DNA from 4 places in the Arthrobacter sp. AG1021 genome. Region 2 is predicted to be linked to each of the others. Evidence: predicted binding sites of a transcription regulator. Region 2 holds the regulator's gene; each other region holds the start of a gene.
The links. Region 2 encodes LexA, which represses DNA repair genes until DNA is damaged. Its sites were predicted from a motif close to TCGAACANNTGTTCGA; they were not measured.
Positions count from the first base shown of each region.

Region 1: a site for LexA is predicted at 5,038-5,053, ahead of umuD (translesion error-prone DNA polymerase V autoproteolytic subunit). Genes of this name have one in related genera too.
Region 3: a site for LexA is predicted at 5,104-5,119, ahead of DFO58_RS11720 (shikimate dehydrogenase). Genes of this name have one in related genera too.
Region 4: a site for LexA is predicted at 3,572-3,587, ahead of DFO58_RS04460 (DUF6504 family protein). Genes of this name have one in related genera too.

Region 1 covers NZ_RBLB01000010.1:143,359-150,702, reverse strand. Annotated here, with positions in the region: gene DFO58_RS14265 (histidine kinase) at 1-89, shown strand, start outside; gene DFO58_RS14260 (malonic semialdehyde reductase) at 432-1,052, shown strand; gene DFO58_RS14255 (hypothetical protein) at 1,141-2,364, opposite strand; gene DFO58_RS14250 (FAD-dependent oxidoreductase) at 2,673-3,947, shown strand; gene DFO58_RS14245 (NAD-dependent epimerase/dehydratase family protein) at 4,044-4,898, opposite strand; gene umuD (translesion error-prone DNA polymerase V autoproteolytic subunit) at 5,065-5,511, shown strand; gene DFO58_RS14235 (Y-family DNA polymerase) at 5,501-6,793, shown strand; gene DFO58_RS14230 (glycoside hydrolase family 3 N-terminal domain-containing protein) at 6,850-7,344, shown strand, end outside.
Region 2 covers NZ_RBLB01000007.1:32,198-39,541, forward strand. Annotated here, with positions in the region: gene DFO58_RS05625 (SseB family protein) at 1-352, opposite strand, end outside; gene priA (bifunctional 1-(5-phosphoribosyl)-5-((5-phosphoribosylamino)methylideneamino)imidazole-4-carboxamide isomerase/phosphoribosylanthranilate isomerase PriA) at 707-1,444, opposite strand; gene DFO58_RS18405 (hypothetical protein) at 1,470-1,619, opposite strand; gene hisH (imidazole glycerol phosphate synthase subunit HisH) at 1,621-2,256, opposite strand; gene hisB (imidazoleglycerol-phosphate dehydratase HisB) at 2,257-2,877, opposite strand; gene DFO58_RS05645 (histidinol-phosphate transaminase) at 2,899-4,005, opposite strand; gene DFO58_RS05650 (LysM peptidoglycan-binding domain-containing protein) at 4,096-4,449, opposite strand; gene lexA (transcriptional repressor LexA) at 4,706-5,425, shown strand; gene DFO58_RS05660 (ATP-dependent DNA helicase) at 5,538-7,344, opposite strand, start outside.
Region 3 covers NZ_RBLB01000009.1:114,827-122,170, reverse strand. Annotated here, with positions in the region: gene DFO58_RS11745 (MFS transporter) at 1-781, shown strand, start outside; gene DFO58_RS11740 (LysR family transcriptional regulator) at 873-1,805, opposite strand; gene mmsB (3-hydroxyisobutyrate dehydrogenase) at 1,952-2,881, shown strand; gene DFO58_RS11730 (3-hydroxybutyrate dehydrogenase) at 2,868-3,626, shown strand; gene DFO58_RS11725 (MFS transporter) at 3,711-5,045, opposite strand; gene DFO58_RS11720 (shikimate dehydrogenase) at 5,203-6,075, shown strand; gene DFO58_RS11715 (sugar phosphate isomerase/epimerase and 4-hydroxyphenylpyruvate domain-containing protein) at 6,075-7,344, shown strand, end outside.
Region 4 covers NZ_RBLB01000006.1:896,218-903,561, reverse strand. Annotated here, with positions in the region: gene dnaE (DNA polymerase III subunit alpha) at 1-3,190, opposite strand, end outside; gene DFO58_RS04460 (DUF6504 family protein) at 3,224-3,532, opposite strand; gene DFO58_RS04455 (nuclear transport factor 2 family protein) at 3,754-4,257, opposite strand; gene DFO58_RS04450 (SDR family NAD(P)-dependent oxidoreductase) at 4,307-5,167, opposite strand; gene DFO58_RS04445 (MFS transporter) at 5,363-6,718, opposite strand; gene DFO58_RS04440 (aldo/keto reductase) at 6,965-7,344, opposite strand, start outside.

The DNA of each region.
Region 1 (7,344 bases), on a different contig from region 2:
TGGAGGACCGCATGAAGGCTTTCGGTGGAAGATTCAATACTTCAGAGCGCAATGGGCGCTGGATTTTGACGGCCAGCATCCCGTTCTAGGCCTACCCTCCTACTAAAGTATGATTTCGCAATTCTTGCAGACACGATAAGTTATAGATGTATCGGTGAAGACCGATCACCGGTTAGGTACTTGGTGGTGTTTTGCGAGTGGCACCACGAAGGACCAAGGGTGATTAAAAGGTACGTTGCGTTACTGAGCGGACGATCTTTCATCGGCGTTGTGCCCCCATCGCACGCCGTTGTCCGCAAGTGACGTAACGTACCTTTTATAACGCAGGGCTTATGCGCATTCTAGTGACAGTGTTCACAAGGCGGCAATAGCGGCACGGGAACTTTATATCCTATTCACCAAGGATCCGTGAAAACTGCGAAAGCGAGCCCATGACCATTCAAGCTGAATCCAGCATCTACGAAGCACTTTCGATCGATCCGGCTGCCGCCGATCAACTTTTCTTCGAAGCCCGCAGCGCGAATTCATTCAGCGATGAGCCGGTATCCGATGAAACCCTCGATGCCATCTACGACGCGATGAAGATGGGTCCTACGCTGATGAACAATCAGCCGCTTCGCATTACCTGGGTCAAATCGGACGAAGCACGGCAAACCATTGCTGGAACCATGTCGGGAACGAATGCGCAGAAGGCGCTGACCGCTCCTGCGCTGGCGGTGCTGTCCTTCGACACCGAGTGGCATGAAGAATTCCCGAGCTTCTTCCCCCACGCTCCAGAGCGCAAGTCCATGTTCGAGAATCCCGACGTGCGCACCGCGGTGGGCAACAACAATGCCTGGCTCCAAGCCGGATACTTCATCATGGCCGTGCGCGCCGTCGGCTTGGCTGCCGGCCCCATGGGCGGTTTCGACAAGGCTGCTGTCGACCAGGCCATCAACGCGGACAACAACCACAAGTCGTTCCTGATCGTGAACGTCGGCAAGCCAGGCGAGAACCCGTGGTTCGACCGCCTGCCGCGCCACTCAAGCGAGCTGGCAACCCGCAGCATCTAGCGGATGGCATGTTCAAGGAAATAAAGGCTGAAGGAGTGCGACGCATCTGTCGCACTCCTTCAGCCTTTAAGGTTTTCCGCGATGCGCCCTATTTGGCCACATCGGCCTCAGCATCCTCGGATTCCGCGTTGCCGCCAAGTACGTGGTCGGAAACCTTGGCGAGCGCACGTTCCAGCGCGGAGCGCAGAGCGACAGGCACGGTGATCTCCTCGTCGATCACCACAAGCCCTTCGCGCTCGAAATTGCGCAGCAGGCTTTCGACCTGCGGGATGACAATCTCAAGGCTCGGGATCAGGTGGTGTTGCTCTTCCGGCAGGTCGTCGGTGGTTGGAACCTGCAGTGCGAACTCTGTGCGCGGAGGCGTGCTGGAGGCCGCGTTGCTCAGCACGCCGGCCGTCATTTCCGCGATGGTCGACTGGCCCGGGGTTTCCAGCGTATTGATCAGCACGTGCGAGAAGAGGACTTCCGCGATGAGTTCCTTGACCAGGCGTGAGCCGGGGCCGGTCGAGCCGAGCAATGCCTGCGCCAAAGACTCGGTCGGCATGGCGTTCGGTGCCTGGTAGCGCAGCATGGCGGTGCCGATCAGCGCGTCCCAGTAGGCCGAAAGGCGCGGGACTTCGGCCAGGCCGGATACGGTTGTGCCGTCTTCCGGCTCCCAGAGGACCGATCCGGCCGCCGCGGGTTCCGCGCTCTCGTCGACGGTGATCAGCAGGCCCAGTGCGGACGCCGCATCCTGAAGGGTCTGGCCGGTCAGCACGCCCGAAGGCGAAGTGGGTTTGCCTTCGCCGACCCAGTTGACCAGCTCGCGGGCGGCATAGACGTACGGCATGGATTCCAGCGCGGCGTTTGCCTCGTCGTCTTCGAGGAACGGTGCGATGATCGGCGAATCGCCGGCCATGCGGGAGAGGAACTCGAAGGTCTGCTTGAAGTCATCCACGCTGCCGCCGAAGTTGGCGGTGGTGCCCAGGAAGGTCAAATAGTGCTTGAGGATCGCCGCGCTGGCCTCGGCAACTTCCTTGCCCAGTGACGACAGATGGCCCAGCTGTTCGCCGAGAACTTCAGGGTCAAGCGTCTTCACGTCCACGGACTTGCGCAGCTGGGCGTGCACGGTCAGCAGCGTGGTCAGCCCTTCCAGCGCCGCACGGGTTTCGCTGGCAGGACGGCCCTCTTCCTGGAAATGGCGGAAGAGCTGGGACTTGAAAGGCTGCAGATCCTGTCGGACCTCGGATTCAAAGGGAACCGAGCTTGCGCCTTCACGGCGGGCTGGATGGCCCTGCGACTGCTTTTTCTTGGCTGGTTTGCGTGATGCCATAAGTTTGCTGATTTTCCTTAGCTAGGCAGGAAAGATGATTCCACTCCAGTCTACGCAGGCAGCGAAATCCTCGACCCACAACTGTGCGAATCAGTGGTGCTCCGGAGGCTTTCTATCCGTCGAAGCGTGATTGGCCGAAATAAATACGGCGCTTGAGTTTGATCTCCGTATAAAACGCAGATCACAGGTTGGTGTGTCCTCGCTCACCGTCGAATCCTCAGGACTCGTTGATTTTCGCCCTGTTTCACGCAAAAGTGAGTTGCGACGGCCCCGTGTGGAGGGGCTCTGAAAACTTAGGAGTGTGGATCATGGGTGCAGCTGTTCCTGATCATGTTGTAGTTGTCGGCGCAGGTTTCGTTGGCCTGTCGACCGCTTGGTACCTGCAGGAAGCCGGCGTCAAGGTGACCGTCGTGGACCGCGGCGGCGTGGCCTCCGGCTCGTCGTGGGGCAATGCCGGCTGGCTGACCCCGGCGCTGACCCTGCCGATCGCCGAACCGTCGGTGTTCTCCAACGGCCTGAAGATGATGCTGGATCCAGCTTCGCCGCTCTACATTCCGCTGAAGGCCGATGGGAAGCTGCTGCGCTTCCTGCTCGGCTTCGCCTGGCACTCGACCCCGAAGAAGTGGGAAGAAGCCATGCGCATCTTCTCCGAGGTGGGCCACACCGGCCTGGACGCATTCGACGAAATCGCCGAAGACACCTCCGCGGGACCGGGCGCCCGCGAGCTGACCAAGCCTGCAGACCCGTTCCTGACCGGCTTCGTTTCCATGAAGGACCGCGACGCGCTGCTGCATGAGTTCGAGATGATCCACAAGACCGGTGGCCATGTCGACTTCGACCTGCTTTCCGGGGACCAGCTGCGCAGCATCGAGCCGACCCTGTCGGACAACGTTGCCGCCGGCATCGCCATCAAGGGCCAGCGCTACCTGAACCCGCCGAAGTTCATGGAATCGCTCGCCGAGTCTGTGGTCGCCCGTGGCGGCGACATCATCGGCGCCTTCAACGTCACCGACGTGCGCGACAACGGCGGATCGGTCACCGTGATCGGTTCCGAGGGCCGCGCCATCACCGCCGACCACGTGGTGCTGGCAACCGGCGCATGGATGACCGACCTGGCGGCCAAGTTCGGCGTCAAGGTGGTTGTCCAGGCAGGCCGTGGCTACTCGTTCACCGTGGAACCGGAGAGCATGCCGACCCACCCGATCTACTTCCCGTCCCAGCGCGTGGCCTGCACCCCCCTCGGCGACCGCTTCCGCGTGGCCGGCACCATGGAGTTCCGCGACGTCAACCACAAGCTGGAACCGAAGCGCATCGAGGCCATCGTGGCCGCGGCCACCCCGGTCTACAAGGGAATCAACTGGGAGAACCGCAAGGAAGAATGGGTCGGCGGACGCCCGTGCACCGCTGACGGCCTGCCGCTGGTTGGCCAGACCTCCTCCTCGCGCGTCTCGGTCGGCGGCGGGCACGGCATGTGGGGCGTCGCCCTCGGCCCGCTGACCGGCAAGATCCTTGCCGCCCAGATCACCGGCCAGGCCGCACCGGCCATTTCCCGCCATTTCAACCCGCTGCGCAAGGGTTTCTAGCCCGTTTCGGTCCACACCCGGAACGTGAAAAGGCGAACCGGCCTGCACGCACCCATTCAGGTCGTGCAAGCCGGTTCGTTTACGTTTAACCGCTGCTCAGGGGTGGCGCGATGATTCCCCGGCCAGCACCGAGCGGTAGCCTTCGCGGTACCCGGGGAATGCCAGCGTGAAGCCGGTGGACAGCAGCTTGGAGTTATCGATCCTGCGGTCCGCGGCGCGCCGGGCGGCGGGTTCGGTGGCCGCAGGGGGAATCGGCAGGTCCAGCTCGCCGGCCAGGAAGGTGAAGATGTCCTCCAGCTGCGCCGGTTCGTTGTCGGTCACCAGATACAGCTGCTCGGCGAGGTCGCCCAGTTCCGCCACATGGACGATGGCCCGGGCCAGGTCGTCGCGGTGGATGCGGTTGGTCCAGTGGGATCCGAAAGGCAGCCGTGCGGTGCCGTTGCGCACCTGGGTGATCAGGTGGTTGCGTCCCGGGCCGTAGATGCCCGATGCGCGCAGCACCGTCACCGGCAGTCCCGAATCGAGCAGTGCCTGCTCGGTGCGGGCCAGCACCACCGAGGTTTCGCGGTTGGGTTCCGAAGGGGTTGACTCGTCCACCCAGTCTCCGTGGTCTCCGCCGGAGACCGCCGAGGAGGAAACATAGATGATGCGCTCAAGCTGCGGCGCCTGCTCCTTGAGTGCGCCGACCAGCTTGCCGGCCACCTGCAGGTAGGCCCGCTCGTAGCCCGGCACGTCGCGGCTGGCAGGCACCGGGGTGAGCACCGCGATCCGGGTTTCCGGGTCGATCCGCGGCCAGGGCTCGTCGCCCTGCAAATCGACGTCCTGGCCGTGCAGCGGCGCGGGCAGCTTGGAGCTGTTCCGGCGCCATCCGGTCACCTCGTGGCCGAGGGCGGCGAAGCGCAGCCCGGCTTCGGTGGCCACGTCGCCGCAGCTGATCAGCAGAATTTTCACGGTACTCCTTGGCTGGAACGGTGCGGGCTGCGGATGCCGCGCTCTCCCAGCGTAGGTGCAGCCGTGTGCCCTGGCCATTTCGGGCTTCACAAATAGTCGTCGGCACGGTGTCGATCAAACAGGGTACAATTCCAATTGTTCGAAAGTTTATGCGAATAAATTCTCCGTGGGATGGATCGAAGCAGGTGAGAAAGCGGTGGCAGATGCGCAGCCGTACGTGCCGGAAGGCGCCAGCCAGGGGCCCGTGCAAGCGGTCTCCGCGATGGGCTTTCCTTCCCCCGCCCGCGACTATTTCGACGGCGGATTCGACCTGAACCGCCTGCTGGTCAAGGACCGGGTATCCACCTTCATCATGCGCGTGGGCGGAGGATCCATGCAGTCCGCCGGAATCTACGACGGCGACGAGATCATCGTGGACCGCTCGATGCAGGTGCGCCACAACTCCGTGGTGGTCCTGACGCTCAACGGCCAGCTGCTGGTGCGCCGCTGGCAGATCGACGGACAGCGGGTCGGGCTGCTGTGCGACGAGTCCACGCTGCCGGTGGTGCTCGCCGAGGGGGACGACGTGAGCGTCTTCGGAGTGGTCACGAGGTGCCTGCACCATGTCCGGTGACCACGTCGCGCTCGTCGACGTCAACAACTTCTACGTCTCCTGCGAGCGTGTTTTCGACCGCTCGCTGATGAACCGGCCGGTTGTGGTGCTCTCCAATAACGACGGCTGCGTGGTGGCCCGCTCCCAGGAGGCCAAGGACCTGGGCATCGGGACCGGCGAGCCGTTCTTCAAGGTGCAGCGCTACATGCAAACCCACAACCTCGCCGTGCGCTCAAGCAACTACGAACTCTACGGCGACATCTCGGCGCGGGTCATGGAACTGCTCGGCCGCTTCGGCACCTGGCATGAGGTGTACTCCATCGACGAATCATTCGTCGGACTGGAGGGCGGCCTGGAACAGGTGCGTACCACGGCCGCGCAGATCCGTTCGTCCATCGACCGCCTGATCGGGGTCCCGGTGTGTGTCGGGGTGTCCTCGACCAAGACGCTGGCCAAGTTCGCCAACCACGTCGCCAAGCACAATGCGAACCTCGGCGGGGTGTGCGTGCAGGACCTCATGGACCCGGACGTGCTCGCACGGATCAAGTCGCTGGTGCCAGCCACGGATGTCTGGGGCGTCGGGCGCAAGACCGGCGCCAAGCTGGCCGGCATGGGCATCGAATCCATTGCGGACCTCGAAGCAGCCGATCCGATGCTGATCCGGCGAAAATTCTCGGTGGTCCTGCAACGCACGGTGTTCGAGCTCAACGGGCAACGATGCATCGGCCCGGTCGAGGAGCGCAGCGACAAGGGGCAGGTCATGTTCACCCGATCCTTCTCCTCCCCGGTGCGCACGCGCGAAGCCATGGAAGAAGTCATGTCCATCTACGCGCAGAAGGCCGCCGCGCGCCTGGCCAAGGAAGGCCGCTATGCGTCGCTGCTGACGGTGATGGCCGGGACCAGCCGCTTCGCCCAGGGGGAGGCCTCCTTCCCCAGCACCCAGGTGCGGTTGCCCAAGCCCACCCGCGACCCGATCCTGCTGACGCGTCTGGCCGTGGCCGCCATGAACGGGCTGATGCACACCGGCGTGGACTATGTGCGCGGCGGAGTCATCCTCTCCGGGCTGAGCGACTCCCCGGGTGAAGCGCAGCTGGACCTCTTCGGCCAGGGCGGGAATGATCCGGAGCACGAACCGGTGAACGTCTCGGGCGTGGTGCAGGACATCTCGGCGCGATTCGGGGCCAAGGCCATTGGCCTTGGACGCGCGGGGATCGCGCAGGCTCCGGCATGGTCGATGAAGCGCGAGCACATCTCCCAGCGCTACACCACCGAGTGGGACGAGCTGCCCCTGGTGAAGGCCTGAGATTCCCGGCCCGCCAAGCCAAGTTTCCTCGCAGGATCGAATGGAAGAATGTTCCCATGACACCTTGTACGCGCCGGCTTGTTTCGCTGGGTATGCTTTCCGTCCTGGTGCTGGGCGGCTGCAGCGCCGCCCAGCCCGGCAACCAGAACCCCACCCCCAGCGCGTCCGCAACGTCTGCACCGGGGGTGGGCAGCTCAGCGTCCGCAAGCCCGCAGCCGTCCTCCACTCCGACCGAAGGCCCGGAGCAGAGCTCAGCGCCATCCAGCCAGGGCACCGAGTCTTCGACGCCCGCTGGCGGATCCGGCGTGCGGGAGCAGGCCGAGGCGCTGGTTGATGAGATGACTCTGGATGACCAGGCGGCCAGCCTGGTGATGGCCGGTGTTCCAGCCACCGGCGCCGGCGCAGCGCAGATCGCCGCGCTGGAGGAGCAGGGTATCTCGAATGTCTTCCTGCGCGGACGCTCGCAGCTCTCGGTCTCCCAAACTGCGGCGCAGGTCCGGAAAATCACCGGCGCCCTGGACCGGAATGTCCCGGGCAAGCTGCCGGTATGG
Region 2 (7,344 bases):
TGACCAGGGCCATGTCGGCTTCCTTGTCGGAGGCGAAGCCGTGCTCGGTCATCGCTTCTTCGCCAAGCTGGGCTACTACTGCAACGAAAACCCGGGCGTTGGCCAGCGACTGGTGGACGCCGGACTCGCTGCCGTTGCCGGCTCGCAGATCAGCCAGCGCCTGCATCACCGCCTCATCTGCCAGTCCGTCGTCCTTGTCGAACTTGTGCAGCGGGTTTTCATCACCGGCCAGGTCCCGGCCTTCCCAGCTTTGACCTGCGGAATCAGTCGGGGAACCTGCCTGCGCCAGTGCCGCGGCGATATGTCCGGGCAGGTGGCGCTTGGGTGCGGATTCAGGTTGCGCGGTGCTCATAGATCCATGCTATCTGTGAGAACCCCGGTGGAAGAACAAGTTTCAGGGACTCGGGCATGAGCTTGCCCACGAGACCTTGGGCACACTTCAGATATTCGGGCCTGGCCACAACGCGGCGGATGTGGCATCTTGAAATGATAATGCGCAAGGACACGGAATCCGAGAGCCTGTTTGCCACGGCAATGCCGGGCTATCTCCCGCAGGGCGCAGTTCGCGGCCTGGGCGGGGGCTCATCCGTCCCCCGCCGTTGGCCACAGACGCCGCAGGAGGTTCATATTCGGCTTCATAAAAAATCGTGGACCGGCTGGATTTTTCCAACCGATCCACGACTTCAAAGGTCTGGCTCAGACCTATTTAGCGACGGCCTGCCACATCAAGCGCCTCGGGCAGCGTGAACTGCCCCGAGTACAGGGCCTTGCCCATGATGGCGCCTTCGATGCCTTCCGGCACCAACGCACGCAGAACACGCAGGTCTTCGAGGGAAGAGATACCGCCCGATGCGACAACCGGCTTGTTGGTTTTCGAGGCGATCTCGCGCAGCAATTCAACGTTGGGTCCACGCAGGGTTCCGTCCTTCGTGACGTCAGTGACGACGTAGCGCGCACAGCCGGCATCCTCCAAGCGGGCAAGCACCTCCCAGAGGTCTCCCCCGTCCTTGGTCCAGCCATGGCCGGAGAGCGTAGTGCCACGCACATCCATGCCCACGGCGATCTTGTCGCCGTGGCGGGCAATGGCCTTGCGGGTCCACTCCGGGTTCTCCAGTGCGGCCGTCCCGAGGTTCACGCGGGTGGCGCCGAATTCCAGTGCGCGATCTAGTGACGCGTCATCACGGATTCCGCCGGAGAGCTCAACCTTGATGGACAGCTCCTGGGCGATTCGCTGGACGATCTCGATGTTGCTGCCGCGACCGAAGGCGGCGTCGAGGTCGACCAGGTGCAGCCATTCTGCACCGTCGTTCTGCCAGGCCAGCGCCGCTTCCAGAGGGTCGCCGTATCCAGTTTCGGATCCGGCTTCACCCTGAACCAGGCGAACCGCCTGTCCGCCGGCGATATCTACTGCGGGAAGCAGTTCGAGAATTGGTTGCTCACTCATGTTGTCCTTCTTCGAAAGTTTGAAACTAGAGGGTCAAGACCCATGCTGCGATGACACAACCAGCTGCCAGGCCCCACGCGGCAATGATCCACGACAGGTGCGCTTTCTGGTTCTTCAAGGAGATTGCTCCGCCGGCAAGAAATGCGCCGACCCCGAGGAGTACGATCGACCACATTCTAGAGAGTCTCCAGCCAGTTGCTCAGCAGCTTCTTGCCAGCTTCGCCAGACTTCTCCGGGTGGAATTGCACTGCCGACAAGGCACCGTTTTCAACGGCTGCGATGAATGGGGTTCCGTGGGTGGACCAGGTAACCTGCGGCGGAGTCATTGCCGGCTGGGTGACGTCGAATTCCCACTTCTGCACTCCATATGAATGCACGAAGTAGAAGCGCTCGTTTTCGATACCTGCAAAGAGCTTGGTGTTTTCCGGCGGACGAACGGTGTTCCAGCCCATATGCGGGATGACATCAGCCTGCAGCCGCTCTACGGTGCCTGGCCACTCGCCAATACCCGCCGTCTTGACGCCGTGTTCCACGCCTTCGTCGAAGAAGACCTGATGTCCAACGCAGATTCCGAGCACGGGCTTGCCGCCGGCGATACGGCGACCGATCCAGCGCAGTGCACCGAGCTTGGTCAGCTGGTCCATGACCGATGCGTAGGCGCCGACGCCGGGAACGACCAGACCGTCAGCCGCTTGGACCTTGTCCGCGTCTGCGGTCAGCTCTACCTCGGCTCCGGCGGCTTCAAGCGCACGCACTGCCGAGCGAACGTTGCCCGAACCGTAGTCCAGGACAACAACTTTCTTTTTTGCCACTTAAAGGGCACCCTTCGTGGATGGAATCTTGTCGCCCATGCGTTCGTCGTGCTCGACGGCTTCGCGCAAGGCACGGGCGAAGGACTTGAACTGCGCTTCGACGATGTGGTGCGGGTCGCGGCCCGAGAGCACCTCGATGTGGGCACAAATCTGCGCGTGGAACGTGATCGCTTCGAAAACGTGACGGGTCATCGAACCGGTGAAGTGTCCACCGATCAGATGGTATTCCTGGCCGGCCGGCTCGCCGCCGTGCACCAGGTAGGGGCGCCCGGAGACATCTACAACGGAGCGGGCTAGTGCTTCGTCCAGCGGTGCGTAGGAAGTGCCGAAGCGGCGGATACCCGCCTTGTTGCCCAGGGCAACACGCAGCACCTCGCCGATGGTGATCGCGGTGTCTTCCACTGTGTGGTGTACGTCGATATGGGTGTCGCCGGTTGCACGCACGGTGAGGTCGATCAGCGAGTGCTTGGACAGGGCAGTGAGCATATGGTCGAAGAACGGCACGGTGGTGCTGATCTCCGAGACGCCTGAGCCATCGAGATCCAGTTCAACGAATACCGAGGATTCGCTGGTGACTCGTTCCATACGGGCGCGACGTGCGCCAATCAATTCGGCAGACATGTCTTCCTTCGCTTGTCTTTTCTACTTCTGTGCGCTGAGCAGTTCGGTCAGCCGCTCCAAGAAGGCGGTGGTTTCGGCCTCAGTTCCCGCGGTGACTCGCAGGGTGCCGGCGATTCCGTTGTCACGGATGATGATTCCGGCGTCGAGAAGCCCCTGCCAAATGGCGTGGGGGTCGTCCAGGCCGCCGAAAAAGACGAAGTTCGAGTCTGAAACCGAAGGCTTCAAACCCAGCTCGGTCAAGGTGCTCACGATGCGGTCGCGCTGGGTCTTGATTTCTTCGACCTGTGCAAGCAGAAGGTCAACGTTCTTCAGCGCGGCAATGGCGGTCGCCTGGGTCACTGCAGAGAGGTGGTAGGGCAGGCGGACAAGCCGAATCGCATCGGTGACTTCCGGTGCCGCAGCCAAGTAGCCCACTCGGGCGCCAGCCAAGCCGAAGGCCTTGGACATCGTGCGGCTGACAATCAAGCGCTGGCGACCTCCGAGGAGGCTCAGTGCCGACTTGGTATTGGCCAGTGAAAATTCAGCGTAGGCCTCGTCGACGATGACCATAGCGTTGGTCTCGGAGGCTGCCTCGTAGACAGCCTCGATGACATCCAGTCCCAATGCCGTGCCGGTTGGGTTGTTCGGAGAGCAGAGGAAAACGATATTCGGTGTGTGCTCGCGTACCTGCGCGGCAGCAGAGTCGGCCGAGAGAGTGAAATCATCGGCGCGTTGGCCGGCGATGTATTCGGTATCGGTTCCGCTGGCCAGCAGCGGGTACATGGAATAAGTGGGGCCGAAACTCATGACGCTTCGACCGGGGCCACCGAAGGCTTGCAGGATCTGCTGCAGGATCTCATTGGAACCGTTCGCGGCCCAAATGTTCTCGCGATCCAGATCGTGGCCCAGGTACTTGGCTAGGAGTTCACGCAATTCCACGAATTCACGATCCGGGTAGCGATTCAGCGTGGCCGCTGCCTTGGAGACTTCTTGAGCGATTGCATCAATCACGGTCTGCGGAAGCGGATGGGTGTTCTCATTGACATTCAGCTGAATTGGTACGTCAATTTGTGGCGCACCGTAAGGGGACAGCCCGCGGAGATTCTCACGCAAGGGCAGCTGACTCAATAGTTCACTGCGGACATTCACGTCATTAAGTCTAATGGCGCAGTCGTCGGTTCAAGAATTGGCGACAAACCTTGGTAACAATACCTGTCGCCATTTTGAGGGTTTGACCGGCTAGTTGGCCAACACCGGGATCTCCAAGGTGTCGCCAACGCGGATCTCGCTGGAGTCCAGTGCGTTGATCTCCGTGATATGCTCCATGGCCGCATTCACGTCGTAGCCTACGGCGTATTCACGGGCGAGATCCCACAACGAGTCGCCCGGGATGACGGTCACGGCCACGGTTTCAACACCTTGCGGCGAGTTGGACGCCGCCTGGGCACTTGAAGTGAACATGGTGATCAGGAATGCGGCGGCGATGGTCAGAATGAACACCGGGACCCCAACCAGCACGGCCCAGCCGCGACGATTGATGCGGATCTTCATGTGTTCTTTGGTGCGTTTCGAGTCAAGTGCGGCGGTTGCCATGACTATTCTCCTCAACAGTGGCATGATGCGAACCTGTCTTCGAATACTGTTTTCGAAGATGTGTTCGATTCTCGTATATCTTTTCTAACAGAACTTCGCGGAAATTGTCCAGACACTTTCGAACAAATCTTTGAAAGACTCCCTCACATCGACTAAGATTTCGAAGTAGAAGAGGAACGAATACATAACATCACTGGCTTCCGACAGTTAGGCATCCGCGCAGCTCACGACCGGTGATTAGGGAAGGCTAAAGGTCATGTCAGCTTCAGAGCGCACTCCCCGATCGAATGCACGTTCGCTGACGATCCGCCAGAAGAAAATTCTCGAGACCATCCAGCGCTCGATCGGAAAGAACGGCTATCCGCCGTCGATGCGCGAGATCGGCGACACCGTGGGGCTCAAGAGCCTGTCGAGTGTCACGCACCAGTTGAGCCAGCTTGAAAAGCTCGGCTACCTTCGTCGTGATCCACGCCGACCTCGTGCCATGGAGATCCTGCTGCCGCTGCAGCTCAGCGAGGATGCCGCAGCGGCCGAGGCGCCCAAGCCAGCGGAAGAGGCCGGCAAGGAAGATGCGAAGATCATTGAGCTGAGCACCTCCGCGGACACCACTATGGTGCCGCTGGTTGGCCGTATCGCCGCTGGTGGACCGATCCTTGCAGATCAGACGGTAGAGGACGTGTTCGCGCTTCCGCGCCAGCTGGTGGGCCACGGAGAGCTGTTCATGCTTCGAGTCTCAGGAGACTCGATGGTTGATGCTGCGATCTGCGACGGCGACTGGGTTGTTGTGCGTCGCCAGCAAACTGCGAACAACGGCGACATCGTGGCTGCATTGCTCGATGAAGAAGCTACCGTGAAGACGTTCCGGCAGCGCGACGGTCATACCTGGTTGTTGCCGCAGAATTCTCGGTACGAGCCGATCCTCGGTGATGCAGCGACCGTCATGGGACGCGTTGTATCGGTCATGCGTTCGCTCTAATCCAACAAATCGAAGAGCGCTGGGGTGCAGTTCAATATGACTGCGTCCCAGCGCTCTTTGCTTCGACACGGGCTCAGCCGTGCCGGCTTCCGCGGAATGAACCAATACCGATCTAGCGGTTCGGGTCCATCCGCTTGAGGACACCGGTGATGGTCTTCTTGTCCACGGTGGGCCACATCGGCGGCAACGAGGCCTTGAGGAAACTGCCGTAGCGTGCGGTAGCCATGCGTGAGTCGAGGATTGCCACGACGCCCTTGTCCGACACGGAACGAATCAACCGGCCAGCGCCCTGGGCCAGACGGATCGCGGCGTGGGTGGCCGAAACCTGCATGAAACCGTTGCCGCCGTGCTTCTGCACGTCTTCGGTGCGGGCCTTGGAGATCGGATCGTCCGGACGCGGGAACGGGATCTTGTCGATAATAACCAAACGGCAGGAGTCGCCAGGCACGTCTACGCCCTGCCAGAGAGTCATGGTGCCGAAGAGACAAGTGTCCCGTTCCTCGGCAAACTGCGCTACCAGAGACTTCATGCTCGCATCACCCTGGCAGAGGATCTCGACGTCGAGGCGCTCGCGCAAGATCGCCGCCGCTTCTTCGGCAGAACGCTTCGAGGTGAACAGCGCCAACGCGCCGCCGCCCGAAGCCTTGATCAGATCCTCGATTTCGTCCAGGGTCTCGGCGGCAAGCTGCCTGCCGGGTTTGGGCAGGTGCTTGGCGACATACAAGATGCCCTGCTTCGGATAATCGAATGGGCTGCCGACGTCGATGCCTGTCCATGACGGTGCACCGGCACCCATGAGCCCCAGTGAACCGGCCACCGAGTCGAATTGCGCGCCGATGGCCAAGGTGGCGCTGGTCAAGATGACGGTACGACCGTCAAAGAGTCCTTCGCGCAGTTTTCCGGCCACGGACAGCGGTGCCACGTTAAGTGTCGCCGGCTGGTTGTCATCCGCCTCGACATAGCCGCGGCCTTCGACAAATTCTCGCGGACGGGTCGTGTAGAGCACCTCCCGGCGGTCTTCGGCTTCGAGCATGCGGATGGCGTCGTCCATGACGGCCTGCATTTGCGACCTGGCGGTCTGGCGACCACCATCGGCCGGCGCGTTGGCTTCAGGCTTCGTCAATGCGAGAATGAGCCGGGCCTGTTCCACGATGTCGTTCAGGGCGATTCCCATGTCCTCGCGCAGGCCGGTCTGCAACAACCCGGTCGGTACGCCGGTCAAGGCCTTTTCAAGTCTGTTGGTGGCTTTGACCAATTCGTCAACGTTGACGGCGCAATGGCGCTTGGCCCCGCCCGCTGCGGTGAGCACCATACGAGCCGACAGTGCCCCTGAGACCGAGCTGGTGACGCGGTCCTGGAGCTCGTGGGCCTCATCGATGATGGCGACGTCGAAGTCCGGGAGCACCGACAGCCCTTCGAAGGCGGAGACCGCCAGCAGGGCGTGGTTGGTAATCACCACGTCGGATTCGGCGGCCCGGGCGCGGGCCATCTCCGAGAAGCATTCATCGGCCATAGGGCATTTCTGGGAGCCAAGGCACTCCATGGCGGACACCGAAACCTGTTTCCATGCCTTGTCGCTGACTCCGGGGACCAGTTCGTCCCGGTCCCCTGTGTCGGTGCGCTCGGCCCATTCGCGAAGCTTCATGACTTCGCTGGCCAGCGGGGAAAATGTCTGTCCCCTGGGCGCGGCGGGCTCATCCATGGAGAACAACGTGCCTTCGTCGTCTTCCGGGTATCCGCCGCCGAGCTTGTACTGGCAGAGGTAGTTGGAGCGGCCCTTGAGCAGGGCCACGTCCATGGGTCGCGAAAGCTTGCCTTTGAGAGACTCCAGGAGCCGAGGTACGTCACGTCCGACGATCTGCGACTGCAACGCCAAGGTTGCAGTCGATACGATTACCGGTTTGGCGCTGGTCTGGGCG
Region 3 (7,344 bases), on a different contig from region 2:
AGTGATCGTGGGCGTTGGCTACTACATCCGCACGAAGGTCTCCGACGCGCCGATCTTCCACGAGGCCAAGGCCGAAATGGAAGCCAATGCCGCGGCAGGCTACGGCGTGGCCGAAGTGTTCAAGCGCTACCCACGCGGGGTGTTCACCGCCATGGGCCTGCGCTTCGCGGAAAACATCCTCTATTACATGGTGGTGACCTTCTCCATCACCTACATGAGCGTGCAGCTGGACATGCAGACCTCCAACATCCTCACCCTGATGCTGCTGGCCCACGTCTTCCACGCCATCGTGGTTCCGCTGGTTGGACGCTTCACCGATACCCTGGGCCGCCGCCCGGTCTACGCCGCCGGCGCCGGATTGATGATCGTTTGGGCTGTGGTCGCCTTCCCGATGTTCAACACCCGCAACGACGCGATCATCCTGCTGGCCATCGTTGCAGGACTCGCAGTGCACGCGCTGATGTACGCGGGGCAGCCGGCGATCATGGCTGAGATGTTCCCGACCCGCATGCGCTACTCCGGGGTGTCGCTCGGCTACCAGGTCACCTCCATCGTCGCCGGGTCGATGGCTCCGATCATCGCGGCGGCCCTGCTGCGGGCGTCCGGAAGCTGGGTGCCGGTAGCCGGATACATCGTCTTCGCCGCGCTGGTGACGCTGGTTGCCGTCTACTTCCTTCGTGAATCCAAGGGAGTGGACCTCGGCGACATCGACGAGCAGGACCGCATCAGCAACGGCCTGTCCACCGAGGTGCTGGACTCCGAAAGCAAGCTGACGCGCTAGCTGCCAAGCCGCTACTGCCAGAGTGCCGCATCCCGCACCGGGGAGCGGCACTCTGGCAGTTAAACGGCACCGGCCCGGTTGTGGTGTCCCTTCAGGAATTGGCCGCGGAGGACACCGGGGCGAAGGGCGCCAAATGCCAGTCCCCGCGCTCGGCGGCCTCGTGCAGCGCCGTGGCGGTCAGCTGCACCGCCGGATTGCGCAGCGCTTCCTCACGCCCGACCAGCCAGTATTCCGATTCGTAGGTGAACTGGTCGTGGAGCACCGGAACCAGTGCCTCGTAGTGCCGGCTGAGGAATGTCGGCAGCAGGCCGATGCCGCCATGGCCCATGGTCGCCGAGTACTGCACCGCGATGCTGTTGGACGAGATGGCTCGGCGCATGGGCGGCAGCCCGCTGGTGGCATCGTCGAGCTTGTCCACCGTCAGCGCGGTGTCGATGTAGTAGTTCAGCGCATGCTCGCGCAGGTCTTCCAGTTTCCCGGGGGTCCCATGCAGGTCCAGGTACCTTTTAGTGGCGTAGAGCCGCAGCTCGTATTTCAGCAGCAGATGGGAGACCGCGCGTCGCACCTGGGGCTGGCCGATGACGATTTCCAGGTCCATGCCGGTGCGGCCCTGGCGTGCCCGCGTGGTTTCCGAGACCAGGTCGAACAGTAGCTGCGGGTGGATCTCGTGCAGCTTCGCGAGGGTCGGCGCGGCCAGATGGGCGCTGAAGGCGTCCGGTGCGGCGACGCGCACGTGGCCGGTCACCTGTCCAGGCTCGTCGGCGGAGCCGATGGCGGCGACGGCCCGTTCGATGGCCTCGGCCGAGGCCATGGCGCGCCGCCCGAGGTCGGTCAGTTCCCACCCCTGCGCCGAGCGGGTCAGCAGCCGTCCGCCCATGGCCTGCTGCAGCGAGGCGATGCGCCGGGAAATCGTGGAGTGGTTCACCCCGAGCACGTTGGCGGCCGCCGTGTACCTGCCCAGCCGGGCGACGGTCAGGAAGGCGATCAGGGACTCGAGATGGTGGTAATCGATGGGACGCTGCATGCTCCCAGTGTGCGCCAGCGCACAGCGGTGTTGCAATTTTCTCGGGTCTTTGTGCATTGAGGAAGTGATGTGGCGCACCTACGCTGGCCATATCCGGGATTACCCGAAGTATCAAGCACCTGTCGGCGCGTGGAAGGAACAGCACAATGAGCGTATATGCATGGATCGGACTGGGGAACATGGGCGGACCCATGTCGGCGAACCTGGTCGCCGCCGGGCACGAGGTGCGCGGCGTCGACCTGAACGAGCAGGCCCGCGCCGCGGCGGCGGGAGCCGGTGTGCTCCTCGTCGATTCCGTGGCCAAGGCACTGGAGGGGGCGGATGCGGTGATCACCATGCTGCCCAAGGGCCAGCACGTCCGCGCGGTTTACGAGGGCCCCGAAGGCATCTGGGCCCATGCCACCGACTCGATGATGCTGCTTGACTGTTCCACCGTGGACATCGAGACCTCCCGCTACATCCACGAGCAATCCGCGGCCCGCGGCCTGAAGTTCGTCGACGCCCCGGTTTCCGGAGGCATCTCGGGAGCGGCGGCCGGATCTCTGGCCATCATGCTGGGCGGGGCGCCGGAACTCATGGAACGGGCCAGCGAACTGGTGGCGCCGATGTCAGCGCGAGCCATCGTCGCCGGCGGCCCGTCCATGGGCATCGCGGCGAAGATCTGCAACAACATGATGCTGTTCATCGACCTCATGGCCAGCGCCGAGGGATCGCAGCTGGCCGAGAAGCTGGGGCTCGATCCGCAAGTGTTCTGGGAGATCGTGTCGGTATCCTCAGGCCGTTCGTGGGCGCAGCAGACCTGGTACCCGGTTCCCGGCATCGTCGAGACCGCCGCGGCGAACAACAACTTTGACGCGACCTTCCGCGTGGACCTGGCGCGCAAGGACGTAGGGCTGGCGCTGGATGCGGGAACCACGTCAGGCATCTCGCTTCCCGCCGCGGAACTGGTCAGCAAGCACTTCGACGAGCTGATCTCCGAAGGACTGGAAGACAAGGACTGCTCGCTGATCGTTAAGAACCTGGTGCCCGGCGGGCAGGTGCGCGGCTACGGAGCGGCAGAGCATGCAAGCCGGTGACACCCGGCGCACCGTGCGCCGGGCGGTAGTCACCGGCGGCGCGGGAGGCATCGGGCTGGCCTGCGCCCGCGAGCTCTCTGCCCAGGGAGTCCGCGTCGTGGTGGCGGACCTGGACGAGCAGGCGGCGCGGAATGCGGCGGCCGAGGTCGGAGGGGAAGCCTGGGTGGTGGACCTGTCCGACACCTCGGGGCTGGAGGAGCTGTCCCTCGATGCCGACATCCTGGTCAACAATGCCGGGGTGCAGCGGGTGGGACCGATCCATGAATACCAACCCGATCATTGGCGCCTGATCCACCGATTGATGCTCGAAGCGCCGTTCCTGCTGATCCGCGCGGCGCTGCCGGGGATGTATGAGCGGGGGTTCGGGCGCATCATCAACATCTCCTCCGCCCATGGCCTGCGCGCCAGCGCGTTCAAGAGCGCCTACGTGTCGGCCAAGCACGGACTGGAGGGCCTGTCGAAGGCGACCGCGCTGGAAGGAGCGGAGCGCGGGGTGACGAGCAACTGCATCAATCCCGGATATGTGCGCACCCCGCTGGTCGAAGCGCAGATCGCCGACCAGGCGAGGGCCCACGGCATCGACGAATCCGAAGTGATGGAAAAGATCATGCTGACCGAGATGGCGGTCAAGCGGCTCATCGAGCCGGAGGAAGTCGCTTCGCTGGCCGGTTGGCTTGCGGGGGACAGTGCTGCGATGGCCACCGGAGCCAGCTACGCCATCGACGGAGGCTGGACGGCGCAATAGCCATTGAACCCGCCGCGGCAAACAGCGGGCAGGTGCCGGGAATGGACTTCCCGGCGCCTGCCCGCTGTCGTTTCTCGGCCGTATTTATGCCTTTGCTACGTGGTGCCCCAGCTGGCTGGTCGGCACGCGGTAGGTTTCGCGGGCGGTCAGCGCGGAGATCGAGGCGATCAGGGCGATGGCCGCGGTGAACAGGCTGATCTGCACCCAGCCGCCGGGCTGCAGTCCGCCCAGGGCGGCGACGATGGACGGGGCGAAGCCAGCCATCAGGAAGCCCAGCTGGGTGCCGATGGCCAGGCCGGAGAAGCGCACCTGGGAGGAGAACATCTCCGCGTAGAAGCTCGGCCACACGGCGTTGGCCGCCGCGTAGGCGCAGGAGAAGACCAGCAGCGAGAGCCCGAACTGCAGCAGCGTGTTGCTGGTTTCCATGGATCGCAGGTAGAAGGGCATGACCGCGGCGGAAGCCAGCGCGCCGTAGATGAAGACCGGTTTGCGGCCGATCTTGTCGGCCAGCATGCCGAAGAGCGGCTGGGTGAGCAGCGCTCCGATATTGCCTGCCACGACCAGCCACAGGGTGATGGACTCGTCCATGTTGCCAATGGTCTTGCCGTAGGAGATGGCCAGGGTTCCATACACGGTGGACACCGCGGCGATGAACGCGCACAGCACCACGCGCAGCACGTCCTTCCAATGGAAGCGCAGCAGCACCGCCAGCGGCAGCTTGGCGATCTCGTTGTTCTTCTTGGCCTTCTCGAATTCAGGGGTCTCATGCAGCGAGCGGCGGATGAAGAAGGTGACCACAACAACCACGGCGGACAGCCAAAACGGGATGCGCCAGCCGATGCCGAACTTGATCTCGTCCGGCAGTGCCACTACCGGAATGAAGATCAAGGCCGCCAGGATCTGGCCGCCCTGGGTGCCGGTCAGGGTCCAGGAGGTGAAGAAGCTGCGCCGGTGATCCGGGGCGTGCTCCAGGGACATGGAGGAGGCTCCGGCCTGCTCGCCGGCGGCGGACAGGCCCTGCATCAGGCGGGCGACCACCAGCAGGATCGGGGCCAGCCAGCCGACCTGGTCGAAGGTGGGCAGGCAGCCGATGGCGAAGGTCGAGGCTCCCATGAGCACCAGGGTGAACATCAAGACCTTCTGGCGCCCGATCCGGTCGCCGAAGTGGCCCAGGATGATCGCGCCGATGGGGCGGGCGATGTAGGCGAAGCCGAAGGTCGCCAAGGACATGACCGCGGCGTTGGTGTCGGCGTCGGGGAAGAAGATGTGCGGGAAGATCAGGGCTGCGGCGGAGCCGAAGATGAAGAAGTCGTAGTATTCGACGGCGCTGCCCATGAAGCTGGCCAGCGCGGCCTTGACCGGCGTGCGCTGCCCGGCTCCGTCGTCTTCAGATGCCGACGGCTTCGGTGTCGTGGTCATCGGGTTACTCCCTAGATGGTGGCGATGTTCTGGCCTCATTCCTTCAAATGTTCGCTATGCGACCACTTGTTCGGAATGTGTTCATTGGTTTAGAGTAGATGCAAATCACATACGAAGCAATACCTGTTGCATCGATGACTGAATGCGAGGACCTGCGATGAGTACAACTACCGAATCCTATTTGGTGGGCTTGATCGGCGACGGGGTGATGCCGTCGCTGACTCCCGGGATGCACGAGCGGGAGGCTGATGCGCAGGGCCTGCGCTACCTGTACCGTCCCATCGACCTCACCGTGCTGGAGCGCCCGGGCAGCGATGTGGGTGCTCTATTAAAGGCCGGTGAGCAGCTCGGATTCAATGCCTTCAACATCACCCATCCGTGCAAGCAGCTGGTCCTGGAGCACCTTGATGAGATCTCCCAGAACGCGCGGGACATCGGCGCGGTGAATACGGTGGTCATCCGCGACGGGAAGTTCCACGGCTACAACACCGACGCCTCAGGATTCGGCCGCGGCTTCGCCGAAGGGCTGCCCGGAGCCAACCAGCAACAGGTCCTGCAGCTGGGAGCCGGCGGCGCCGGATCCGCCGTGGCCTACGCGCTGCTGGCGTCCGGAACCGAGCAGCTGTTCCTGGTGGACCCGGACGCGCAGCGCGCTGGGCAGCGGGCCGCGGAATTGAACCGGCTTTTCCCTGAAGCCACGGTCACCGCGGCGTCCCCTGACCAGGTTCCCGAGCTGCTGCCTGCGGCGGACGGGCTGCTGAACGCCACCCCGATCGGCATGCACCACCACCCGGGCCTGCCGCTGGATTTGGCCGGGCTCGAATCCCGCCACTGGGTAGCCGACTGCATCTACCGCCCGGTCGACACCGAACTGATCCTCGCAGCCCGCGACCGCGGCTGCCGGGTGCTTGACGGCGGGCACATGGCGGTGGGCCAGGCCGTGGACGCCTTCGAGATCTTCACCGGCATCAAGCCCGATGCCGCGCGCATGCGCGCACACCTGCTGGAGATGCTGGAGGCGGGCCTGTAATGCGCACCTCCATTGCCACCGTGTGCCTCTCGGGCACGCTGGAAGAGAAGATGCTCGCCTGCGCCAAGGCCGGATTCGACGGCATCGAGATCTTCGAGCAGGACCTTCTGGTCAGCCCGATGTCCCCGGAGGAGGTCCGGGCGCTGGCCGCGCGACTGGGGCTCACCTTGGACCTGTTCCAGCCCTTCCGCGACTTCGAAGGCGTCGAGCCGCAGCTGCTGCAGGCGAATCTGCACCGGGCGGAGGCGAAGTTCAAGCTCATGGCGCGCCTGGGCATGGACGTGATGCTACTGTGCTCAAATGTCGGCACCGCCACGATCAACGACGACGAGCTGTTCGTCTCCCAGATCCGCCAGCTCGCGGACCTGGCCGCCGGATACGGGATCCGCATCGCCTACGAGGCGCTGGCCTGGGGCACATACGTGAACACCTACCAGCACTCCTGGGAGATCGCCCGCCGGGTGGACCGCGAGAACGTGGGCATCTGCCTGGACAGCTTCCACATCCTCTCGCGCGGGGACGACCCCGAGGCGATCGCGCAGATCCCGGGGGAGAAGATCTTCTTCGTGCAGCTGGCCGACGCCCCGGTGCTGTCCATGGACATCCTGTCCTGGTCGCGGCACTACCGGGTGTTCCCGGGGCAGGGCGGATTCAAGCTGGAGGAGTTCCTCGGCGCCATCGCCCGCTCGGGCTATGCCGGCATCATTTCGCTGGAAATCTTCAACGACGTCTTCCGCCAGTCGAATGTCGAGCGCACCGCGGTGGACGGGCTGCGCTCGCTGAACCTGTTGCAGTCCCAAACCGCCGCGCTGCTCGATGCGCAGGGCATCGGCTCCGCTCTTGCACTGCAGGCGCTGCCCGGCGGGCAGAAGGCCAACGGTTTCGACTTCACCGAAATCCGCACCGAGGACCCCGAACCGGTGGCCCGGCTGCTGGCCCAGCTGGGCTTCGAATTCCGCGGCCAGCACCGGCGCAAGCCGGTGCAGCTGTTCAGCGCCGGCGGGGCGCGGATCATCATCAACTCGCAGCGCAGCCGCGGGGTCACCGCCGCGGTGTCAGGCTTCGGGGTGCAGGTCCCGGACCCCGCCGCGGCCGGCGAGCGCGCCGTGCAGCTGCTGGCCCGCCCGGTCCCGCGCCAGCACCTGCGCAACGAGGCGGACCTGCCCGGCTTCAACGCCCCGGACAACACCGAGGTCTTCTTCGGAGCCACCGGGGACGCCGGGGGCTGGGAAGCCGAATTCGGGGTCCACGAGTCCGGAGCCGCGGCGG
Region 4 (7,344 bases), on a different contig from region 2:
TGCGTTGCTGGGTGTCGTCGAAGAAGGTGGCGTCGATGCAGCCGGTGCCGTCGTCCACGGAGATGAACACGACGCGTTTGCCTCCGCGCATGGGCGGGGTCTGGGTGGCCACGCGGACCCCGGCGACCAGCACCTCGGTGCCGTTGCGCAGGTGCAGCAGCTCGATGGCCTGGGTGATCGGCAGGTGGGCCAGGCATTGCCGGTAGGAGGTGATGAGGTGTCCGCTGGCGTCCAGGTGCATGAGGTCCAGTTCGGTGCGGATGATCTCGGCCGGTTCCAGCTGCGCCCCGGTGTTGGTGATGTGTTCGATCTGCCCGAGGTCGAGGGTGAGCTGCCCGGGGCCGGGCCGGTATTTGGCCGGCAGGCTGGTGCGGGCCATGGATTGGGTGTGGGCGATGGTGTCCGCCCGGCTGGTGCCGGTGAGTAGGGAGTCGAAGACACCCAGGGCCGCGAGGTTCTGGTAGGTGCGCCGGGACAGGCCGGCGCGGTCGCGCACGTCGGCCAGGTGCTCGTAGGGCTGCCCGGCGACCAGGCGTTCGACCTCGCGTTCGCTCATCTGGTGGATGTCGCGGAAGGCCAGGCGGACACCATAGCGTCCGGGGCGCAGGGTTCCGGGCGCGCGGGGCACGGCGGGGGCCGCGGCAGGAGCGTATTCGAAGATTCGTTCGACTCGGTAGTGCCCGGTGGAGCGGTTGATGTCCAGCGGCAGGATGGGGATGCCCATGCGCCGGGCCTCGGAGACCAGCAGCCGCTTGGGGTACATGCCCGGGTCGTGCTCCCAGATGCCGGCGAGGAAGGCTTCGGGGTGGTGGGCCTTGAGCCAGGCCGAGTGGTAGGTGGGTACGGCGAAGGCGGCCCCGTGGGCCTTGCAGAAGCCGAAGGAGCCGAAGCCCGCCAGCACCGTCCAGACCTTGTCGATGGTTTCCGGGGTGTAGCCCTTGGCGGCGGCGCTGGCGCGGAAGTATTTTTCGACCGCCGGTTCCTGGGCGGGGTTGCCCAGGTGGCGGCGGTAGACATCCGCCATGCCCAGACCGCAGCCGGTCATGGTGTCCAGGATGCGCAGCACCTGTTCGTGGAAGACCACTACCCCGTGGGTTTCGGCCAGCGCGGGCTTGAGTTCCTGGTGCAGGTACTGTTCGGGGGCGAAGCCGTGGCGGTGCTCCAGGTAGGGCTTGACCATGTTGGACTGCATGGGGCCGGGGCGGAACAGCGAGATATCAATGATCAGGTCGTTGAATTCGGCGGGGGCGAGCTTGCCGATCAGCTCGCGCTGGCCCGGGGATTCGATCTGGAAGCAGCCCAGGGTGTGGGTGGAGCGGATCAGTTCGAAGGTGGGGGCGTCATCCAGCGGGACCCGGGCCAGGTCGATATGCCCGGCCGGGTCGATATAGCTGGTGGTGGCGTGTCCCCCGGCGCGGGCGACCGCGGCCGCATCGGGGTGCAGGCGCGCGATCTCCTGAAGGGTGTAGGCGATGGCCGACTGCATGCGCACCCCGAGCACGTCGAGCTTGATCAGCCCCATGAGGTCCATGTCGTGCTTGTCGAACTGGCTCATCGGCAGGGCGATGCCCGAGGGCTGGACCGGGGTGCGGTCCAGCAGCGAGGCGTCGGAGAGGATGACGCCGCACGGGTGCATGGAGATGTGCCGCGGCAGCCGGTCCAGGCGTTCGGTGGCGTCGATCAGGATGTCCAGCTGGGAGTCCTCGGTGAGGCGTTCGGCCAGTTCGCCCAGCTCCGGCTTCTCGGCGAGCGCTTCGCGGAAGGAGGAGGCGGAAAAGCGCCACAGCTGCTTGGCGATGCCGTCCACCTGTCCGTCCTCCAGGCCCAGGGCGGCTCCGGCATCGCGGACCGCTCCGCGGGCCCGGTAGGCGTTCTGCATGCTCATCAGGCTCACGCGTTCTTCGCCGAAGCTGGCGAAGATCTTGCGGTAGATCTCGTGGCGGCGGGCTGATTCCACGTCGATGTCGATGTCCGGCAGGGTGGTGCGGGTGTCGGAGAGGAAGCGTTCGAAGACCAGGTCGTGGGCCAGCGGGTTGACCTGGCTGATGCCCAGCAGGTAGTTGACCAGCGAGGAGGCGCCGGAGCCGCGGGCCGCCACGCGCACCCCCAGCCCGGTGATGAGCTTGACGGTTTCGGCGACGGTGAGGAAGTAGCCGGCGAAGTCCAGCCGGTTGATGACCCCGAGCTCCAGGGACAGCCGCTGCTCGACGGTGTGCTTCGTCTCGTTGGGCAGCAGCCGGGGCACGGCGGCGTAGACGCGTTCGGTCAGCTCCTGCATGGCCGGGCGGTGCAGGCCCAGCACCGAGGCTTCGGGGATGACAGGTTTTTTCCAGCCCAGGTCGCCGGCGGGGTTCAGGGCGGCGAAGCTGGCGACTGCCTCGGTTTCCCGCAGCAGCTTGCGCATCCAGCCGCGTTCGGTGGCGCGGGCGATTTCGGAGGCCAGCTGGCGCATCTCCTGCGGGGACTTGAGCCAGCCCTGCCCGTTGGGCTGGCAGGAGTCCATTTCACTCAGGCTGTTCAGGGTGCGGGCGGAGTCCAGCAGGTCGGCGGTGACCGCGCCGTCGGGGTCGGCGTAGCGCACGGCGTTGCTCAGCACCGCCTTTAGGCCCAGTTCCTCGGCGTAGCGCAGCATCCTGCCGGCTTCCCCGAGGTTGTAGCGGGATCCGGGGGTGGACAGATGGGTGGTGATTTCCACGCGCAGCATGGGGCCTGCCAGCTTTTTCCAGTCGGCCAGCAGTGCGCGGGCCTTGGCGTACTGCCCGCGGGCCAGCGCCCGGGCCACGTCGGATTCCCCGCCGACCAGCAGCATGAGGTTTCCGGAGGCCACCCGGTGGGCGAGCTGGCGCCGGGTCAACCCGGGAATGCCGCGGGGCGCCTGGTGGGCTTGGCTGATGCTGCGGCATAGGGCCGCGTAGCCTGCTCCGTTGCTGTGCCCGCGGGCCAGCAGGATGACCCGGCCAGCTGCATGGCCCGGGGTGTCGAGCAGTGCCAGGTTCACGCCCAGCAAGGGTTGTAGCCCGTGTTCCATGCAGGCGGCTACGTGCTTGACCGCCCCGTAGAGCCCGTCGCGGTCGGTGAGGGCCAGCGCTTCGGCGCCCATGGCGTGCGCGGCGGCCGCCAGCTGGGGCGGGGTGGAGACCCCGTAGTGGGCGCTGTAGGAGGAAGCGACATTCAGGTGCGTGAAGCTCATGCCATCGCCTCGAACATGTATTCGAGTGGCGCCTCAGGCGCTGCGGGCATGCTGCTCGTGCAGGCGGACCAGGCGCCAGCGGGTGCTCTGCGCATCGAAGCTGACATCGATGCTGAACGGCTCCGAACGGCCCGAGGAGTCGGCCAGTTGCAGTCGCCACATCTCATAATCGGCCACTCCCGCCCCTAGTCCACGCGGGATTCTCATGTTCTCCTCCCACCACTTGCGGCGTTCGAACCAACGTTCGGGTTCAGCCACCAGGCGGTAGTCTTTCCCTCGCCAGGTAACGCGCAGCGGTATTCCGTTCGCTGCGCGGGTGACCTCAATCGGCTCGGTGAACATGCCCACGTGTGCGCTCCTTACTCAACAAATTCATTCTATTCGAACATGTGTTCGATCGGTAGCTACACTAGTCAGCCCGGCCGACAGTTTGGCGCGGGCCCGGTTTCGTGAACAATTTTTTTGATCAGTTCACCGCTTGTGGCGATGCTGCGGAAGGCACGGCAAAGGCCCGGAGCCCGAGCGGATGATCCGCTCGGCCTCCGGGCCTTCGACGGGCGCCGCTAGGGTGCCGGAACCTCCAGGAACTCGCCCTCGGTGATCTGCGCGCTCTCATCAAGCGCGCGGGTCATCGACCAGGTGTCGGTGAAGCGGCAGGCGGACATCTTCCACTGGCCGTCCACCAGCACGTATTCGTCGTCGTATTCGCCGGTCTTCAGGTACTCGGTGCGTTCGGCCAGGTTGATCTGGCGGAAGCGCAGCGTCCAGCGTCCCCGGGCGGTGGTGGGGCTAATCAGCGTGATGTCCGGGTGCATGCCGTGGTGCATGTCGAAGATCACGTGCTTCCCGTCGACCTTCGCCAGCGCCACCTGGGTAAAGATCTCGGCCATCGGCTCCACGTCGTCGAAGGCGCCCATGGGGCCGTAGTCGATGATCGCGCCGCGTTTGATGAAGCAGTCGCGGAATCCCTGCGGGTCTTTCCCGTCACAGGCGCGCCAGTAGCGGTGCTTGAGCGCCTTGATCTCTTCGATCGCTTCCAGCGCGGCAAGGCGTTGTTCCAAATCCATGGATTGTTCTCCTGAAAAAGTCGTGTCGAGCGGATAGTCCGTTGGCGAATTAGCCGATGACTGCGTCGGAAAACACCGGCGGGTTTCCAAGCATGGGGCGGTGGGAGACCGGCTGCGCACCGTTCACGTCCTGCACCCCCAGTTCCGCGGCCACTTCCGCGGCGATCAGCACCTGGCCGCTGCGCTGCATCAATTGCGGGTCGCGGTGCAGTGCGTCGATGACCCGGCCGGGGAATTCCGGGGATTCGGCGGTGGCTTCCAGGTCCCCGTACTGCTCGGGGCTCTTCGCCAGCTCGGCCAGGGTGCGCTCGGTCTTCAGCATCCCCATCCACAGGGAGATGACGGCAACGCCGTGCGGCTTGAAGTCCACGGCCATGTCGCTGGCCATCTTGTCCACGGCCGCTTTGCCGGCCCCGTAGGCCGGTCCGTGCATGTAGCAGGTTCCGCCGAAGGAGGAGGTGTTCACCACCAGCCCGCCGCCGGCGATCAGCAGCGGCGCGGCGTAGTAGCTGGCGACGTAGCTGGAGCGCAGTCCGACGTTGAACACCTCAAGCAGGTCCAAGGACTTCTCCCAGAACGCTCCGGAAAGCGTCAGCTCCGCCGGGACCGCGTAGGCGTTGTTGACCAGGATGTCGATGGCCCCGTCTTCGGCGGCGATGCGTTCGAAGAGCGCCTTCACCTGGGTGTCGTCGGTGTGGTCGAGCACCACCGGCACGCCGATCCCGCCGCGGGCGGTGATTTCCCCGGCGGTGGCGAAAACGGTTCCCGGCAGCGGAGCCTCGCCTTCGGTGGTGGTGCGCCCGGTGACGTAGACCTTGGTCCCGGCTTCGCCCAGCGCCAGCGCGATCCCCTTGCCCGCCCCGCGGCTGGCTCCAGTGACAACTGCGACGCGTCGGGTTTTCTGGGTCATCGATTTCCTCCCGTGATTCTGGCGCGCTCGAGGTCCCGGGCGCGCGTGGCTCGATTACATCCCGCCCGCGCGCCGCCGAAATCCGCCCGTCCCGCTGAACGGGACGGGCCGCCGCGCCGCCCCGGCGGCACGAAGGCCCGGAACCAGCCGGTCGACGACCAGCGGATTCCGGGCCCTTGGCAGGAGACCGAGGTTCTACTCCACCCGGTTGCCCAGCTCGTGCAGCGGGGTCTTGAAGGTTTCGCGGGCCCAGATGGCTCCGATGGCCGCCACGATGGAGGATCCGGCAACGATCCAGGCCGCCGGGCCGTAGTTGGCAGGGATCCCGCCGACCAGCACGGTGGCGATCATCGGGGTGAACCCGGCGCACAGGATGCCCACCTGCAGGCCGATGGCGACACCCGAGTAGCGGACCTTGACGTGGAACAGCTCGGAGAACCAGGCCGGGTAGATCGCGTTGGACACCGCGTAGCTGCCGGCGGTGATCGCGATGCTCAGCAGGAAGACCAGCGCGATGTTGGAGGTGGAGATCGCCCAGAAGTACACCCAGATCAGCACGCCGGAAGACAGGATGCCCGTGATGAAGATCGGGCGGCGGCCGAAGCGGTCCGAGAGGTAGGCGCTCAGCGGCTGAGTGAAGATCGCCAGCACGTTGCCCACGATGCTGACCACCAGCATGGTGGCCGCGGGGATGCCCACGCTGACCGCGTAGGCCAGGCCGAAGGCCTGCATCAGGGTGTTGGTGACGCATTGGAAGGACATCAGCGAGACCTGGAAGAACTGCGCCGGGTGGGTCTTGAGCATCAGCAGGAACGGCAGCTTCTCCTTGGCGTCGCCGGTCTGCGCCTTGACCTCGTCCTCGAAGACTTCAGGCTCCTCGAGCGAGCGGCGCACCAGCATGGCCACGATCATGACGACCACCGAGAGCAGGAAGGGAACACGCCAGCCCCACGACATCCTGGCGGTTTCCTCCATCGCGGCGACCGGGATGAATGCCAGCGAGGCCAGCACGATGCCCGCCGAGATCCCGCTCATGGCGAAGGACGGGAAGAACCCGCGCCGCCCCACCGGGGATTCCTCCATGGTCAGGGTCGAGGACCCCGCCGTCTCTGCGCCGGCGGACAGGCCCTGGAGCAGCCGCAGGGACACCAGCAGGGCCGGAGCCAGGTAGCCGGCCTGCGCGAAGTTCGGCAGCAGGCCGATCGCGAAGGTCGACCCTCCCATCAGCATCAGGGTCAGCACCAGCGTGTTCTTACGCCCCAGTCGGTCGCCCAGGTGGCCGAACACGATGGCCCCGAATGGGCGGGCCACGTAGGCGACGCCGAAGGTGGCGAACGAGGCCATGAGGGTAATCGTGGGATCCCCCGCCGGGAAGAAGATATGCGAGAAGATCAGCGACGCGGCGGTCGCATAGATGAAGAAGTCGTAGTACTCCAGCATGCCTCCGAGGAACGCGGCCAGCGCCGCTTTCTTCGCCCGCTTCATCCGGTAGCTCTGCTCGACACGCGAGAGATCTGTACCGACAACTGCGCTGCTCTGGTCAATCGCCATGGGGAACCTCCAAGTAACAAGAACCGATGTGCACGCTATCCGAACAGTGGTACGTTTTGCGCACACTTGAGTGTACTCCTGCGTGATCCGCAACACCTAGGGAAATTTCAAAGAAAATTCGCCGATCCGAAAATCTCCCGCAGGCGCTCGGCGCCTTGCAGGTCAACGGCGATTTGCCGTGTGCAGGCCCCCGTTAACGCGGCAAAGGGCCGCCCCGAGGGGCGGCCCTGGTCTGCGCGAGGGAGGTTAGTGGCCGAAGAAATCCGCATCCAGGCGCGGGCCGGCACCGGTATCCAGCGCATCGATCGCCGCCAGCTGCTGCCCGGTCAGGGAGAAGTCGAAAACATCAAGGTTCTCGCGCTGCCGCACATCGCTGGCGGACTTGGGCACCGCGATACGCTCCGAGTCCAAATGCCAGCGCAGCACCACCTGCGCCGGGGTCTTGCCGTACTGCTCTGCCGGAGCGGTAATCGCCGGATGCGACAGGAAATCCCCCGCGCGGCCCAGCGGGCTGTAGGCGGCGGTGACGAGCTGGCGCTGGGCATGGGCCTGAAGCTGCCCGCGCTGCAGGTGTTCGGGGTCGACCTGCACCTGGTTCAGCGCCGGGCGCAGCCCCGCGTCGTAGA